DNA from 2 places in the Cobetia sp. AM6 genome. Region 1 is predicted to be linked to the other one. Evidence: predicted binding sites of a transcription regulator. Region 1 holds the regulator's gene; the other holds the start of a gene.

Evidence for each region. Region 1 encodes PhoB, which activates phosphate uptake and scavenging genes when phosphate is short. Its sites were predicted from a motif close to TGTCATANNNNTGTCANA; they were not measured.
Region 2: the regulator PhoB is predicted to act here: its motif matches at 1,554-1,571, upstream of CLAM6_RS07705 (bifunctional 2',3'-cyclic-nucleotide 2'-phosphodiesterase/3'-nucleotidase).

The regions. Positions count from the first base shown of each region.
Region 1 is NZ_AP021868.1:4,153,738-4,161,833, reverse strand. It holds gene phoU (phosphate signaling complex protein PhoU) at 1-34, shown strand, start outside; gene cysZ (sulfate transporter CysZ) at 231-959, shown strand; gene phoR (phosphate regulon sensor histidine kinase PhoR) at 1,146-2,468, opposite strand; gene phoB (phosphate regulon transcriptional regulator PhoB) at 2,476-3,165, opposite strand; gene ubiA (4-hydroxybenzoate octaprenyltransferase) at 3,389-4,279, opposite strand; gene CLAM6_RS17405 (chorismate--pyruvate lyase family protein) at 4,347-4,904, opposite strand; gene CLAM6_RS17400 (NAD(P)/FAD-dependent oxidoreductase) at 5,244-6,443, shown strand; gene CLAM6_RS17395 (HU family DNA-binding protein) at 6,694-6,969, shown strand; gene CLAM6_RS17390 (hypothetical protein) at 7,143-7,499, shown strand; gene CLAM6_RS17385 (DUF2780 domain-containing protein) at 7,655-8,071, opposite strand.
Region 2 is NZ_AP021868.1:1,796,814-1,804,909, forward strand. It holds gene CLAM6_RS07695 (helix-turn-helix domain-containing protein) at 1-115, opposite strand, end outside; gene CLAM6_RS07700 (MFS transporter) at 272-1,516, shown strand; gene CLAM6_RS07705 (bifunctional 2',3'-cyclic-nucleotide 2'-phosphodiesterase/3'-nucleotidase) at 1,708-3,618, shown strand; gene CLAM6_RS07710 (hypothetical protein) at 3,784-4,089, opposite strand; gene CLAM6_RS07715 (alpha/beta fold hydrolase) at 4,267-5,109, shown strand; gene CLAM6_RS07720 (GNAT family N-acetyltransferase) at 5,237-5,935, opposite strand; gene CLAM6_RS07725 (ABC transporter substrate-binding protein) at 6,275-7,897, shown strand; gene CLAM6_RS07730 (ABC transporter permease) at 7,894-8,096, shown strand, end outside.

The DNA.
Region 1 (8,096 bases):
TGATCTGAAGCCGCAGGACCTGGACAAGAAGTGAGCTGACGCGCTTCCCTGCCCCTGTGTCGCCTCTTTCGCCCCGCACCTGCCCACCGGCAGGCCGCGGGGCGATTGCGTCGTGGGAGCGCGAGCGGTGTCAGGCGGCCGACAGCTGCGCCGCGCAGGCGGGAGTGCTAGGGTGTGGCTCCGGTCAGCCCGCTGGCTGGCCGGTTCTTTTGAGATGACGAGGACGTCGCATGATTGATGCCGTATCGGCGCTGGTCCGCGGGACCCGCATGGTCTATACCCCCGGGCTGCGCCGCTTCGTATTCGTACCGCTGGCGATCAACCTGGTGCTCTACAGCATCACGCTGTGGGTGTTGTTCAACCAGTTCGGTGGCTGGATCGATTACTGGATGCTCAAGGTACCGGCGTGGCTGGACTGGCTCAGCTGGTTGATCTGGCCGGTGCTGGTGGTGAGTCTGTTGCTGGTGGTGTTCTTCACCTTCAGCCTGGTGACCAACCTGATCGCCGCGCCCTTTTACGGCATTCTGGCCGAGAAGGTCGAGCATCGTCTGGATGGCACCCTGATCGATGATGATCGCGGCCTGATGAAGATCGGCGTCGACTCGCTGGGGCGTGAAATGGCCAAGCTGGGCTACTTCATCCCGCGCATGATCGCGCTGTTCATCATCGGCTTCATCCCGGGCCTGAACCTGCTCTCGCCGCTGTTGTGGGGACTGTTCTCGGCCTGGAGCATGTCGATCCAGTACCTCGACTACCCGATGGACAACCATCAGGTCAGCTTCGGTGACATGAAGCAGCGCCTCAAGGCGCGCTGGTGGCCCTCACTGACCTTCGGCGCCGCGGTGTTCGTCATGACGCTGGTGCCGCTGGCCAATCTGCTGTTCATCCCGGGCGCCGTCGCCGGGGCGGTACTGATGTGGCAGAGCCACTACCGTCAGTTGCCGGCGCCGCGTCGTTGAGACAGCCTGTCGCAGAGCTGGCTTGTCGCTGAACTGACTCGTCGCTAAGTTGGCACGTCGCTGAAATAGCCGCAGCGTCGTCTGATTGACCAAACGAAACGCCCCGCAGTCGCCTCCTTTCGAGGTGGCTGCGGGGCGTTCTGCGTTGGGCTGGCGTCCGGGTCAGATCATCACTGAATCAGCCCATCACTGGGCTAGCGCACTGCTGGCCTGGGGAGCGCTCGCCTGGCAGGCGCGCTCGTCGGGGAAGCGACAGCGGAAGCGCGCACCCTCGCCGGGGTGGCTGTCGATCTCCAGATGGCCCTGATGACGAATCAGCACATGCTTGACGATGGCAAGCCCGAGGCCGGTGCCTCCCGTGGCGGTGCTGCGGCCCTTGTCGATGCGGTAGAAGCGCTCGGTCAGGCGCGGCAGGTGGACCGGGTCGATGCCGTCCCCGTCATCTTCCACCTCGACCAGCAGGCCCTGGTCATCCGCCTTCCAGCGCAGGGTGATATGGCAGTCTTCGGGGGTGTAGCGCACCGCATTGAATACCAGATTCGAGATCGCGCTGCGCAGCTCCTGCTCCTCACCGCGCAGAGACACGCTGGCATCGGCCTCGATGGAGAAGGTGTGGCGCCCCTGGGACAGGCCTTCGGCGTCGTCGCGGATATGGCCGAGCAGGGCGCTCATGTCGATGCAGCGACCGTTGTCGGACAGCTCGTCGGTTTCCAGGCGTGACAGGGTCAGCAGGTCCTCGACCAGGTGCTGCATGCGGTCGGTCTGGCTCTGCATCTGGCCAAGCCCACGCTGCCAGCGCGGTGGCAGGTCATCGGCGTAATCGGAGTAGGTCTCGAGATAGCCGGCCAGCACCGTCAGCGGCGTGCGCAGCTCATGGGAGACATTGGCCACGAAGTCGCGGCGCATCTCTTCAAGACGATAGAGGCGGGTGACGTCACGCAGCATGACCAGACGCTCGTTGTCACCGAACAGGGTGATGGAGATCTGCAGCGTCAGGTTGTCAGACAGCGGCGACTGGAGCGTCAGCGGCTCGCGGTAGGCCAGCCGATTGAAGTAGTCGATGAAGACGGGGTCACGCAGATAGTTGGTGATGTGCTGACCGCGGTCGTGGCTGGCCTTGAGACCGACCAGCTGCTCGGCCGCGCTGTTCCACCATTCCATGTCACCGTGGTTGTCCAGCATCACCAGGCCGTCGCGCATGGCCTCGGAGGATTCCTGGATACGGTTGAGGATGCTGCGCAGTCGCTCCTGAGCCTGACGCTGGCCCTTCTGGTAGCGGTAGAGACGATCGAGCAGGTCTCCCCAGACGCCATCGCCGGGCGGCGGCTCTTCATGGGGATTGGTGATCAGCCAGGTGTAGAGGCTCTTCAAGTGCTTGAGATGGACGAACAGATACAGCGAAAGACCCAGCGCCAGGCCCCAGCCCAGATGGCCCAGCAGGCCACCGATCAGGCCGAAGCCACCGGCAAGGTAGCCGAGGCGCCATAGCTCGTTGGTCCAATAGCGCATGAATCCCTCAGGCCTGAGCGCTGAAGCGGTAACCGGTGCCGCGGACGGTCTGGATCAGATGCTGATGGCCTGTGCCCAGCGCCTTGCGCAGGCGACGGATGTGCACGTCCACGGTGCGCTCCTCGACATAGACGTTGCCGCCCCATACCTGGTCGAGCAGCTGGCTGCGCGTGTAGGCACGCTCCTGATGCGTCATGAAGAACTGCAGCAGGCGATATTCGGTCGGGCCGACATCCAGCGAGTTGCCGTGGGCGGTGACGCGGTGGCTGGCCGGGTCGAGCATCAGGCCTTCGACTTCCACCGCCTCCTCGACCCCCTTGGGAGTGGTGCGACGCAGCACGGCCTTGAGACGGGCGACCAGCTCGCGCGGCGAGAAGGGCTTGGTGATGTAGTCGTCGGCACCGGCTTCCAGGCCTTGAATCTTGTTGTCTTCCTCGCCCTTGGCGGTCAACAGGATGATCGGCAGCTCCGAGGTGGTCTCGTCACGCTTGAGACGCCGTGCGAGCTCCAGGCCACTGGTGCCCGGCATCATCCAGTCCAACAACAGCAGATCGGGCTTTTCATCGACGACGATGGCGTGGGCGTCCTGGGCATTGTCTGCCTCCAGCACGCGGTAATCCGCCATTTCGAGGGCAACGGCGATCATCTCGCGAATCGAGGATTCATCGTCGACAATCAGTACGGTCTTGGAGCTCATCGCTAGATCCCATGCAGCAGTCGGCGCACGCGCCAGAATGACAAGTCGATGACGATTACAACCCGCTTATATGACAACGAGATGACAACTGCCAGCATGGCAGCTTGCACGCAAGCCTGCCAGCCGCCTTGGAGGCGCGGCAGGCAGGCATGAACCGTGGGCTGGGGAGCAATAGAGGGCAGGGGTCGCTTTAAATTAAATAATACTAATGTTTATGCAGGAGTCAGCTCATCGGCCAGGTCGCCAGGGCGATACCGGCGAAGATCAGCAGACCCGTCCAATGATTGTTGAGGAAGGCCTGGAAGCAGGGCGCACGCTCCCGCTCACGGATCAGGCGTTGCTGCCAGACGAAGGTGACGGCGGCGGCAGCCAGGCCCAGCCAGTAGAAGATGCCCAGCGCCAGCTGCAGGCCGATGCCGATCAACACCGCCAGCATGCCCAGCTGCAACAGGCCGATCATCAGCTTGTCGGCACGCCCGAACAGCACGGCGGTGGACTTGATGCCCACCTTGAGGTCGTCGTTGCGATCGACCATCGCGTAGGCGGTGTCGTAGGCCACCGTCCACATCAGGTTGGCCGCGAACAGCCACCAGCCGTAGGTCGGTACCTCCTCCAGCGTCGCGGCGAAGGCCATCGGAATCGCCCAGCCGAAGGCGGCGCCCAGCACCACCTGGGGCAGATGATGGAAGCGCTTCATGAACGGATAGCTGGCCGCCAGCAGCACGGCGACGATCGACAGCAGCACCGTGGTCAGGTTGGTGAAGCACACCAGCACGAAGGCGGCCGCGACCAGCCCCCCGAACAGCGTCAGCGCCTCGCGCTCCGAGATGCGGCCCGAGGTCAGCGGCCGGTCTCGCGTGCGCTCGACATGCTTGTCCCAATGGCGATCGGCGTAGTCGTTGATCACGCAGCCGGCGGCGCGCATCAGATAGACCCCGGCGATGAAGATCAGCAGGGTCGTGCGCTCGGGAATGCCATCTGCCGCCAGCCACAGTGCCCACAGGGTCGGCCACATCAGCAGCCAGGTGCCGATGGGGCGGTCCAGCCGTGTCAGGGCGAGGTAGTCGGCCAGTCTGGAAGGACGCGAAGCGGCGGAAGTGGATGACGCGGTCATCGGGGCTCCTGGGCGAGTGGTAGTGGGCAAGGGAAGAGAGGGAAACGAGGCCTGTCGGCCGCAAGGCTCAGGCCAGCTGCAGCGCGTGCTGGAAGGCCGGCGTGAAGCCCTCCTGCACCAGCACCTTGAAGCGACCATGCGAGAACATCGAGCGGCGCATCCACAGGCTGGTGGTGCGGGCCAGCGGTCTGGGGCTCGAAAGCACCAGCGGGGCACGGCTGACATCGATGGCGCTGCGGGTCAGGTCGGGCTGGCGAAACAGCCAATGGCCCAGCGAGCGCTCGCCCAGCGTCGAGAGGCGATGACCGTGGGCCAGGTCCAGCGCCGCCAGCGAGCGTGCGATCACCCATGGCGTATCGCCATGACAGAGTGCCACTTCGCGTCGCCAGACATGCCGGCGTGGGCCGATGCCCAGCAGGCGCGCCTCATCCAGCCGCGCGGGGCCGGTGTCCTGCAGCAGCAGGCGCACGCGCAGGCCCTGGATGGGCTGGCCATCGCGTTCATCCTGCTGCTGCATGGCGCTGGCAAGACGCTGGGTCAGCGAGTCCGTCGAGGAGAGCCACGCCCACCAGCCGGCCGGCATGACACCCTGCAGCGCGGCAGCCGGCTGCCAATGACGGCGCACCGCCGCCGAAGCAGCGGGTGCGGCGCGCGTGGGCGAAGGCCAGCGAGGCGCAGGCTGGCACAGGGACTCGGCTGACGAATGAGGCGCCTCACAGGTGGAGGTCTGTGGCGTGAGCGCTGCGCGATGAGGCTCGCCTGCTGGGCATCGGACCACGGTGAATTCCCTGTCAGGATGACGAAATGGCGAGTCTAGCATGGCCGGGCGGCAAGGCCTCCCGCTCAGGCATGCCTGCACTGCTGGCGGGCTGGTATGCTGGGCGCATTCATCGGCGTTCATGACGGACGCTGTTGGCGCTCTTTCATCAGCGCTTCCCTCGGATCGATCTCAGGAGATGGTGCCATGCGCGACCCACGCACCCTTGTCATCATTGGTACCGGCATGGCGGGCATTGGTCTGGCGCGCGCGCTGCGTGCGCGTGACAAGGACAGCCGGCTGATCCTCATCAGCCAGGACAGCGGCCACGATTACGCCAAGCCGATGCTGTCCACCGCCTTCGCCAAGAAGATGTCGGCCACCGACCTGTCGCGTCAGGCGCCGGTGGCGCTGGTGGACGAGCTGAATGCCGAGCTGCGTACCCATCAACGCGTCACTGCCATCGACGGTGATGCCCGCCAGCTATGGCTGGGCGAGGAGTGTCTGGCCTATGACGAGCTGGTGCTGGCACTCGGTGCCGCGCCGCGTCGTCCCTTCCCCGTCGCCGCGGAAGTGGCCTCACGCGTGCAGAGCATCAATGACCTCGACGACTATGCGGCCTTCTGCGCGACGCTGGCGAAGGCCCGCGAGCGTGGGGAAGACGGGCACGTGGTGATTGTCGGTGCCGGACTGGTCGGCTGTGAATACGCCAATGATCTGACGGCGGCCGGCCACCGCGTCACGCTGGTCGCGCCTGAGGAAACTCCGCTGGATGGACTGCTGCCGCAAGCACTGGGGCAGCGTCTTGGCGCGGCGCTGGATGGACTCGGCGTGACGCGCCGCCAGGGCGAGATGGTCGAGACCATCGCCGCAAGTTCAGGCGAGGAGGCCGAGCGTCAGGCCGCGCCGGTCGAGGTGCGCCTGCAGAGCGGTCGTCGCCTGACGGGCTCCGTGGTTCTGCTGGCCACCGGGTTGGCGCCGCGCATTCGTCTGGCGCAGGCCGCAGGCCTGAGCGCCGGCGGCGACGGCATCCGTGTCGACCGCCACCTGGCCACCTCACAGCCGCATATCTGGGCGCTGGGCGATTGCGCCAGCGTCGAGGGCGTCAATGCCATGTATGTCCAGCCGCTGCAGATGGCCGCGCGCACCCTGGCAGCCAACCTGTGTGGTGAGCCAAGCGTGCTCGACTGGAAGGCGTGGCCGGTGCTGGTCAAGACACCGGCCTTGCCGGTGGTGGCCTATCCGCCGCGTTCGGCCGTGGCGCGCTGGGAAATCAACGGTGAAGGCGATGACCTCGAAGCGCGTGCACTGGATATGAACGAACGCTTGATTGGATATGCGTTGACAGGCGCCGCCGTTCGCAGGAAAGTCGAGCTAGCGCGGCAGGCGCCGCCGTTGCTAGGCTAGGCGATGCCATGATCGATGGTCGTAAATCCCTTGCTGCCAGCGCGGTCAGGCACGATAGTGAATGCTCCGTCAGACATGCTGCTCAGCGGGCGTCGTCTGACAGAATGCTGCCATCGACAGGTTTGATACGGCAAAGCTTGCCGGGAGCGGATTGCGTCGCCGCCATACGCCACCGCTAGCAAGTGCAAGAACAACAATGGAAACGGCGGCTTGGCCGCCCGTGCAGAATGCCAAACCAGGAGGGCTTTTCATGCGCAAGCCAGAACTCGCTGCGGCCATCGCCGAGCGTGCGGATCTATCCAAGGACAAGGCCAGTCAGGTACTGAACGTGATTCTCGACGAGATCACTCATACCGTGGCCAAAGGCAATGACGTCTCACTGATCGGTTTCGGGTCATTCACCGTGCGTCAGCGTGCGGCGCGTACCGGCAAGAACCCTCAGACAGGCAAGCCGCTGACCATCCCGGCCAGCAAGACCGTTGCCTTCAAACCCGGCAAGTCGTTGAAGGATGCAGTGACCAAGTAACCTCGGCTCGTGCTTCAGCGCAGACCCGGGGTGGCTGTCGCCATGGCTTTCAAACGTCGTCATCAAAAGCCCTGTCGGCTGTCATGCTGATGCCACCGGTTCCGCCCTGCGGGGCCGGTGGCATTTTCATATGGCCTGCGTGACCGACGCTTCGCGATTCAAGGAATGACACCATGAAGCTCAAGATATTGCTGTGGGTGCTGGGTCTGCTGCTCAAGCGGGCCTTCAAGCGCGACCCCGAATTTCGTGCCGAGCTGGAAAAGCGTCCGCTGGACTGGGGTGTCGCGACCGAAGACATGAGCATCGCGCGTCACTACCGCATGTCCCACGCGGGCGTCACCACGGGCAGTGGCCTGCCGGTGGATACCGAGCTTGAGCTGCGCTTCGCCGATAGCGACAGTGCGGTGGCCTTTCTGCTCAAGCCCTCGCCGCGTGCCTTTTTGCAAGGCCTGATGGACCAGCGCGTGCGGCTGGTCGGCGATTCGGCCCAGCTCAACCGCTTGCAGTCATTGCTCAAGCGCATTCGCTGAATGGCCCTGTGCCGTACCTGCATGAACGAAAGACGCCCCGCTGAGAGAATCAGCGGGGCGTTCTGTTTTGTCACTAGCTGTTGCCACGAGCAGTTGTCGCGAGCCTTTACTTGCGAGGGGCTTTTCGAGAAGACCCTCTCAACGCCCTCGAGGCGTCACAGCAACTGCTTGAGGCCCGGAATGCCTTCGAGCACCTGATCGACCACGCCATCGCCGGCTTCTTCGCGCGCATAGCTCAGCGTCTCATCGGCCACGCCGCGCGCCTGGTCCATGTTCAGGTCCAGCCCCATCAGCTTCTGGCCCAGTTCCAGCGCACCGCCACCGCTGCCGCCGGTGAAGGCGCTGACGGCGCCCATCAGGCCGCCCATGAGGCCACCGCCACCGGACTCGGCGGCTTCCTCGCCTGCGCTGCCGATCAGGCCTTCCGCCCCCGGAATGGCGCCCAGCAGTGAGGCGGCCGGGCCATCCGGCCCCTGCTCACGCACGAACTTGAGAACCATGCCGACCGCCTGCTCGGCGATTTCCGGTGACAGCCCGAGGGAGCCAGTGACGCGTTCGATAAGAGGATGCATCGGTATTCTCCATGAAAGCCAATGA
Region 2 (8,096 bases), 1.9 Mb from region 1:
GAATCTCGTAGATGTCCGGGTCGTGCTCGCAGACGCTGCTGGAGAAGGGCACCTGATCGGGGCCACGGGTGCTGACCCCGGGCGATGACGGTAGGACGGGTGTGGTCACTGACATGGCGGCTCGCAGATTGTCTGATTTCAGTGATCTGATGTCATGATGGCTCAATTCTGCAGTGGGCGAGGGGATTAAGCTAGCCTCACTCTGTGCGCGGACTCATCTCTTGGGTGTCGTCCCGCCATTACCCCATTTCACGATCGCTGCGAGCGCCTCATGACTGAACTCTGCCACTCGTCTCCTGTCCGGAGACTGAGCCATCCGGCCGTATTGATCGCCGGTATCCTGTTGATCGCCATGAACCTGCGTGCGCCCTTCACCAGTATCGCGCCACTGCTGGAGCGCCTGCAGGCGGCGCTGGGCTTCAATGCCACGGCGGCTGGCCTGTTGATGATCCTGCCGCTGCTGGCCTTCGTCGTCGTCTCGCCCTGGGTGCCGCGCCTCGCCAGAGGTCTCGGGCTTGAACGCAGTCTCTTCCTCGCCTTGGTGACGATCGCCGCGGGCATCGTGCTGCGGGTGCAGGGCAGCATGCTGGCGCTCTATCTGGGTATCGGCCTGATCGGGGCGGGCATCGCCGTGGGCAATGTGCTGCTGCCCAGTCTGGTCAAACGCAGCTTTGCGCAGCATGTCGCGCTGCTGACCTCCTGCTATGTGCTGACCATGGGCATCATGGCCGCCATCGCCTCGGCGCTGATGGTGCCGTTGGCCCAGGGCAGCAGCGCTGGCTGGCAGTACGCGATGCTCATAGTGGTCGTTTTGCCATTGGTGACGATGGGGGTGTGGTGGCCGCAGTTGTCACGTCGCTCCCTGCCGGCGGCGGCGAAGGAAGCCGAGAAGGGTGCCGAGAAGGGTGCCGCGCGTCCGGTGCGTCAGGCAGCCGTGTGGCACTCGCCACTGGCCTGGCAGGTGACGCTCTTCATGGGCATCAATTCGCTGCTGTTCTATACCGTCAACAGCTGGCTGCCGAGCATACTGGCGGACAATGGCTTCTCGGCCGAGAAGGCGGGCTCGCTGCATGGCCTGCTCCAGCTGGCCTCCGCATTGCCGGGATTGATTCTGGTGCCCCTGATGCCGCGCCTGAAGGATCAACGCCTGATCGCCTTCGCGACGCCCTGCATGTCGCTGGCGGGATTCATCGGGCTATGGCTGATGCCAAAGTGGGCACTGGTGTGGGTGCTGTTGCTGGGCGCGGGCTCCGGGGCCAGCTTCATTCTCGCCTTGTCGTTCATGGGGCTGCGGGCGCGCGATGCCATGCAGTCGGCGTCGCTGTCGAGCATGGCGCAGACGCTGGGCTATCTGCTCGCGGCCATGGGGCCGCCGCTGATCGGCGCGCTCTACGATATGCAGGGCAATTGGCAGCTGGCACTGATGGTCTGCGCCGTCCTCAGTGTGCTGATGGCGGGTGTCGGCTGGCTGGCGGGCAGGGACCGCCAGTTGCCTGAGGCGTCGGCATCTGAATAATGGAGCGCTGCCCCCAAGGGGCACTGGCACATCCCCCCATGACAAGGAAGTGAGAGATGGCGAATGCTTCATCGGCTAGCGAAGATCAACGGGCGTCTGACGCGCCAGGTGTTGCGCAGCACCCCGGACGTCGGCGCAAGCCGCCTTTGCGGGCAGCCATCCTTGGCCTGGCCAGTCTCGGAGGTATCTTCATGATCGCTCAGCCAGCCAATGCCGCGACGCTGTCACTGCGCGTGATCGAGACCACCGACATCCACGCCAACGTGATGGATTACGACTATTACAAGGACCGTCCCAGCGTGCGCATCGGTCTGGTCCGCGCGGCGAGTCTGATCAAGCAGGCGCGTGCCGAGGTGGCCAACAGCGTGCTGCTGGACAATGGCGACCTCATCCAGGGCAGCCCGATGGGCGATTACATGGCGGCGGAGGGTCTCGAGGAGGGCGATGTCTTCCCGGCCTACAAGGTCATGAATCAATTGGATTACGATGTCGGCAATATCGGCAATCATGAATTCAATTACGGGCTCGAGTATCTCGAACGGGCGCTGTCCGGCGCGCAGTTCCCCTATGTGAACGCCAACCTGCTGGACGCCACGACAGGCGAGCCGTACTTCACGCCCTACCAGATCACCCCCCATGCCTTCACCGACAGTGAGGGCAACGCTCAGACATTGAAGATCGGCTATATCGGCTTCGCGCCGCCGCAGGTGATGACCTGGGACCGCAAGCACCTCCAGGGCCGCCTGACGGCCGAGGACATCACCGAGAGCGCCAGGCGCTGGGTACCCGAGATGCGCCGGGCGGGCGCGGATGTGGTGATCGCCATCCCGCACTCCGGCATCTCGACCGACCCTTATCGGGTGATGGCCGAGAATTCGGTGTATTACCTCTCGCAGGTCGAGGGCATCGATGGCATTGCCTTCGGGCATGCCCATGCCGTCTTCCCCAGCGAGGAATTCGCCGAGGTACCGGGGGCCGATATCGCCAGGGGCACCCTGAATGGCGTGCCGGCGATGATGCCGGGGCATTGGGGCAGCCATGTGGGCGTGATGGATCTCGAACTGAGCAATGCCTCGGGCCAGTGGCGGGTCGTGAGCGGTCAGACAGAAGCCCGCCCGATTCAGGTGGGCGGCGAGGCACAGGTGGCGGAAGATGCCGAACTGGCGGCGCTGATCGATCATGAGCACGACGCCACGCGCGAGTACGTCAATCGCAGCATCGGCCGCGCCAGTGCGGCGATGAAGAGCTATCTGGCGCTGGTGCAGGACGACCCGACGATCCAGGTCGTCAATCGCGCCCAGGCCGATTACGTCAAACGCTTCGTCGAAGGCGACCCGGACCTGGAAGGCTTGCCGATTCTCTCGGCAGCCGCGCCGTTCAAGGTCGGCGGCCGTCACAATGATCCGACCCAGTTCACCGAGATGGAGGCGGGCGAGCTGAGCTTCCGCAATGCCGCCGATCTCTATCTCTATCCGAATACGCTGGTGGCGCTCAAGGTCACCGGCAGGGAAGTGCGGGAATGGCTCGAGTGCAGCGCCGGCCAGTTCCATCGCATTGATCCGGATCTCGCCACGCCCCAGCCCTTGATCAACTGGGAAGGTTTCCGCAGCTACAACTTCGACGTGATCGATGGCGTCGACTATCAGGTGGATGTCACGCAGCCGGCGCGTTACGACGGCAATTGCGCGCTGATCGACGCCGATGCCCACCGTATTCAGGGACTCGCCTACCAGGGCGAGCCGGTCAAGGACGACGAGGTCTTCCTGCTCGCGACCAACAACTATCGCGCCTACGGCGAGGACTTCCCCGGCACCGGAGAGTCGCATATCGCTTTCGCGTCACCGGATGAAAATCGCAGCATTCTGGCCCAGTACATCTCGCGCCAGACACAGCAGCAGGGCGCGGTGGACCCCGCGGCGGATCACAACTGGCGGCTGGCCGCGATCGACACCGATACCCCGCTGGACATTCGCTTCACCACCGCCCCCGGCGAGGATGCGCAGCAGTTCATTGATGCCCAGGCGGTCTACCCGATGACGTTGGTGGATCAGGACGAGATGGGCTTTGCCCGTTATCGCGTCGGGCTGGACCGGATGGAATAGCCAAGGCAGCACATTGTCGAGCACGTCGTTCCTGGCCTGGATTCAGGTGGGAAAAAACGCCAGTCAGCAATTGCTGACTGGCGTTTTTTTGTCACTTGGCGCTACCCGCTATCTGTTTCATTATTCGCTTTTGCCTCAGGTTCTTTTGCGCAGTCCCATTGCGGGTCAGCGCCAGGGCGCGTGCAAGGCGATGCTCAGCAGCACGCGTTTGCCGCGCTCGATGCGGCTGACGCTGTGTTCGTGAAGGTCGGGGCGAAACAGCACCACGCGGTCCGCGAGGCGAAAGAGGCTGCCATCGGTCTCGAAGACACCGCCCCGGCGGGGCTTCTTGAGCACGATATTGAGCTTGTAGTAGCTGCCGCTGCCCATCGGGTCGTTGTGGCGCATCACGCTGTGGCCTTCGGGGTAGGTCACCAGGTTGATGGTCAGGCGACGAAGATCGAGCAGACTGCGGTTGATGACACGGGCCATGGGCGTTTCCCTTGAATTTGATGGGGCCATTAAAGCGTATTTTGAGCAATCAATCAAAATCGTGCTTGAGTGATCGCTCAGGAATCCGTAAGGTGGTCCCACGTTCACGGCATCACCGCGATATAGCACTGTTTCGCCAGGCCGTGATTGAGTATTCATCAAGCGAAGAGGTCAGCAATGAGCCACGACAACGTGACAATGGAAGCCCTGGAAACCCGTTATGCGATGATCGAAGGTCACCGCATTGCCTACAAGGAAATGGGTGAAGGTCAGCCGCTGTTGTTGATTCACGGTATTCCGACCAACAAGCTGATGTGGCGTGATGTGATGCCGGAATTGGCCAGGCATTATCGTGTCATCGCACCGGACATGCTCAACTATGGCGAGTCGGACATGCCGGTGGATGCTGACGTTTCCATCAATGCCCAGACACGCATCTTCATCAAGCTGATGGATTCACTGGGTGTGGCGAGTGCGGATGTCGTCTCGCATGATATCGGCGGAGGTATCGGTCAGCTGATGGCCGTCAATCATCCCGAGCGTGTTCGCCGTCAAGTACTGATCGACAGCGTATGCTTCGATTCCTGGCCGATTCCGGAGTTCAAGCAGCTGCTGGAGCCGGGCGTCGAGGAAGCGACCAGCGTCGAGGAATTCATCAGCACCATGCGCGGCTTCATGCCCAGTGGTGTGCATGATCCGGCCGTCGCGACCGAAGAGATGGTCGAGCGCTATGTGTCCCAGTGGAACAGCGAGCAAGGCAAGGCGGCTTTCTTCCGCAACATGCGTCGTCTCAACAAGGAATACACCCAGGCCATCGCCGGTGAGCTCAAGAATATCGAGATCAAGACTCTGGTGCTGTGGGGCGACAAGGACAACTTCCAAAAGCCGGATTACGCCCCGATGCTGGCAGATGCCATTCCGGGTGCCGAGCTGATCTGGGTGAAGGATGCCGGTCACTGGGTGACGGATGAAAAGCCGCAGGATACCGTGCGCTATATCCTGGACTTCCTCGCCCGCTGAGGAGGAGCCCATCAGCCATCAGCGCAGTAAAATCTCACCCCTGATGGTGAATGAGCCCTGAACGACAATGCCCGGTCCTATGACCGGGCATTGTCGTATCTGGCGGAAATCGCGCACGGGAAATCGCCTAATGATGCGCGATGTTCCGCGCGGCCGGAGGGGACTGTCGCTTGCGCTTGGCGGTGATCGTCAAGGCCTCTTCCTCGGTAAGGTCATCGATGATCGTGTCGAGAGAGGCATTGCCTACCGGGGGCAGGGGCGCGTGATCACTCCGCGGGGCAAGCGTCGGCGCTGTCTGGAAGGCGAGGGGTCTTTCCAGTGCCATGATGCTGCCACTGCGCGTCGGGGTGCACTGCTCATTGACCAGGGTGAAGCCGTGGCGCTGGTAGAGCGCCAATGCCGGGCTGTTGGAGAAGACTCTCAGGCGCAGCGCGCGCGGGCAGGGCTGAGCGCCCGGGGAGAGCTCGGAGGCGCGGTCTTTCATCAGCGACTGGCCGTACTCCTGTTGCGTTGCCAGCTGGATCAACCAGTTCAGGCAGGCGGAGCCGACGCCACGGCCTTGCCAATGTGGCACCAGTTGCAGGTCGCGCAGATACAGGATGTCCGGCAGGGCCTTGAGGCTGATGAAGCCGACCCATTCGCCATTGATACGTATCGCGTAGTTCTCGTTGTCCTGCCAGCGCTCGCTGAACAACTCCTCGTCCCAGCTCATGCCATGCCGTTTGTAGGTCGCGAGCATGTTGCCGCAGCACAGTCGCCGAGCCGCGGCGCTCAGATAGCTGCTGCAAGCCGAATCGCTGATAGGGGTAATGCTGAGATCATCCATGATCCTGTCGCTTATTGTTGAGGGTAGGGGCACAGATGCGCGGACTGATGACCATTCGTCCAGAATAGCGGACCAGTCGGTTAGCGCATACTAATGTAGTTTGCCATCTATCATCGGATGTTGGGTTGCCGCTGACAAGTGAATGCCTGTCCAGTGCTTGTCCTGCACCTTTCAAGCGCCCCTCAAGTGCCCCTCAAGTGCCCGTCCAGCTTTGCCCAGTCGTAGAAGGTGAGTCGAGAGTTGCCAAAACGTAATAGTTACACTATAACATTGCGTTTTTGTTCGTCGGCGCCGGTTGCGCGTCGGCATCCATGCTCTTGCTCGGGACTCGCGATATCGATGGTCAAATTGCTCTCAAGGCTTCGGTGGCAATACCGAACCTTCCTTCACGATCGCAGGCAGCTGGCCGTCGCCAGCGTCGCGCTGAGCCTGGCCGTGGTGCAGCCCAGCCATGCGCAAGATGCCTCAGCGGCGCAAGCGTCGGCGGCTGACACACGACGTCTGGAGATTGTCGCGCCCTTCGACATTAAGGGGGCGGACCCGCTGCTCAGCGGCATTCTTTTCCAGCGCATGCAGATCGTCGAGACACTGGTCGAGGTGGATGCCACGGGAGAGCTGCAGCCGGGATTGGCGACCGATTGGGAGGTCTCGGATGACGGCCTGGAGTGGCGCTTCACGCTCCGCTCCGGCGTACAGTTCCATGATGGCAGCCAGCTGGATGCCGAGGTGGCGCGTCAGGTGCTCGAGATCGCAAGTGCCAAGCCGGGTCTGTTGAAGTCGGTGCCGGTCGAGCGGATCGTCGCCGAAGATGCCCAGACGCTGGTGATTGCCCTCAGCGAGCCCTTCGCCGCATTGCCCGCCTATCTGGCCGATTATCGCCAGCAGATACTCGCGCCGGCAGCCTTCGATGAGACGGGCACCGCCCAGCAGGTCATCGGCACCGGCCCCTATCGCATGCTGCGCATGACGCCGCCCTTGAGCCTGGAAGTCACCGCCTTCGAGGACTACTGGGGCCCGCAGCCCGAGGTGCGCCAGGCGCGCTATCAGGCGGTGAGCCGCGCCGAGGGCAGGGCATTGATCGCCGAGAGCGGAGATGCCGACTTCACCTATGGGCTGGACCCCGCCAGTCGCCAGCGTCTCTCCCAGTCGCCGCGTGTGACTCTGGCAGCGGCCGCGACGCCGCGCACGATGCTGTTGAAGGTCAACGCCAATCATCCGGCCTTTCAGGACCCCGCTGTACGGCGTGCATTGAGTCTGGCGATCGATCGCACCGCCATCGCTCAGGTCGTGCTGCGCTATCCGCGTGGCGCCAGCCAGCTGTTCCCGCCGATGGTGGAAGGCTGGCATGACCCCGCACTGCCCGAGCTGCATCAGGACGTCGCCGAGGCGCGTGCACTGCTGGACGCCGCAGGTTGGACCGTCGGCGAGGAGGGTATCCGCCACAAGGATGGCCAGCGCCTCGCGATCAGCCTGATCACCTTCTCGGACCGTCCGGAGCTGCCGCTGGTCGCCACGGTGCTGGAGCGCCAGTTCCACGCCATCGGCATCCAGACACGTCTGGATATCACCAACTTCTCGGCGATTCCGGCCGGCCATCATGACGGCAGCCTCGACATGGCGCTGTTCGCGCGCAATCTGGCCATGGTGCCGGACCCCATCGGCAACGTGCTGAGCGATTACGCGGGAACCCCCGAGGCCCCTGGTGGCGACTGGGGCGCGATGGGCTGGTTCGATGCGGACTTCACCGCCGAGCTTGAGCGCATGGCACGCGAGGGCTATGGGCCCACACCGGCAGGGCAGGACCCGCGCGCCCAGGCCAGCGGCGTGATCCAGCGGGCGCTGCCCGTGATCCCCATCGCCTGGTACTACCAGAACCTGGCGATCTCCAATCGACTGCAAAGCGCTCAGGTAGATCCCTGGGAGCGTAGTTTCGGCCTTTCAGAATTGCGGTGGGCACAATGAATCTCCCTTCACGTCTGTTGCAGCTATTGATGGTGGTGCTGATGGTCGGCGGCGCCAGCTATCTGATGATGCAGAGTCTGCCCGGCGATGCCGCCTGGCGTATCGCGGCCGGCCGCTATGGCTATGATGCGCTGGATGCGGCCGCTGCGGCCTCGGTACGCGCCGAACTGGGCCTCGAGGCACAGGGCGGCTTGCACTT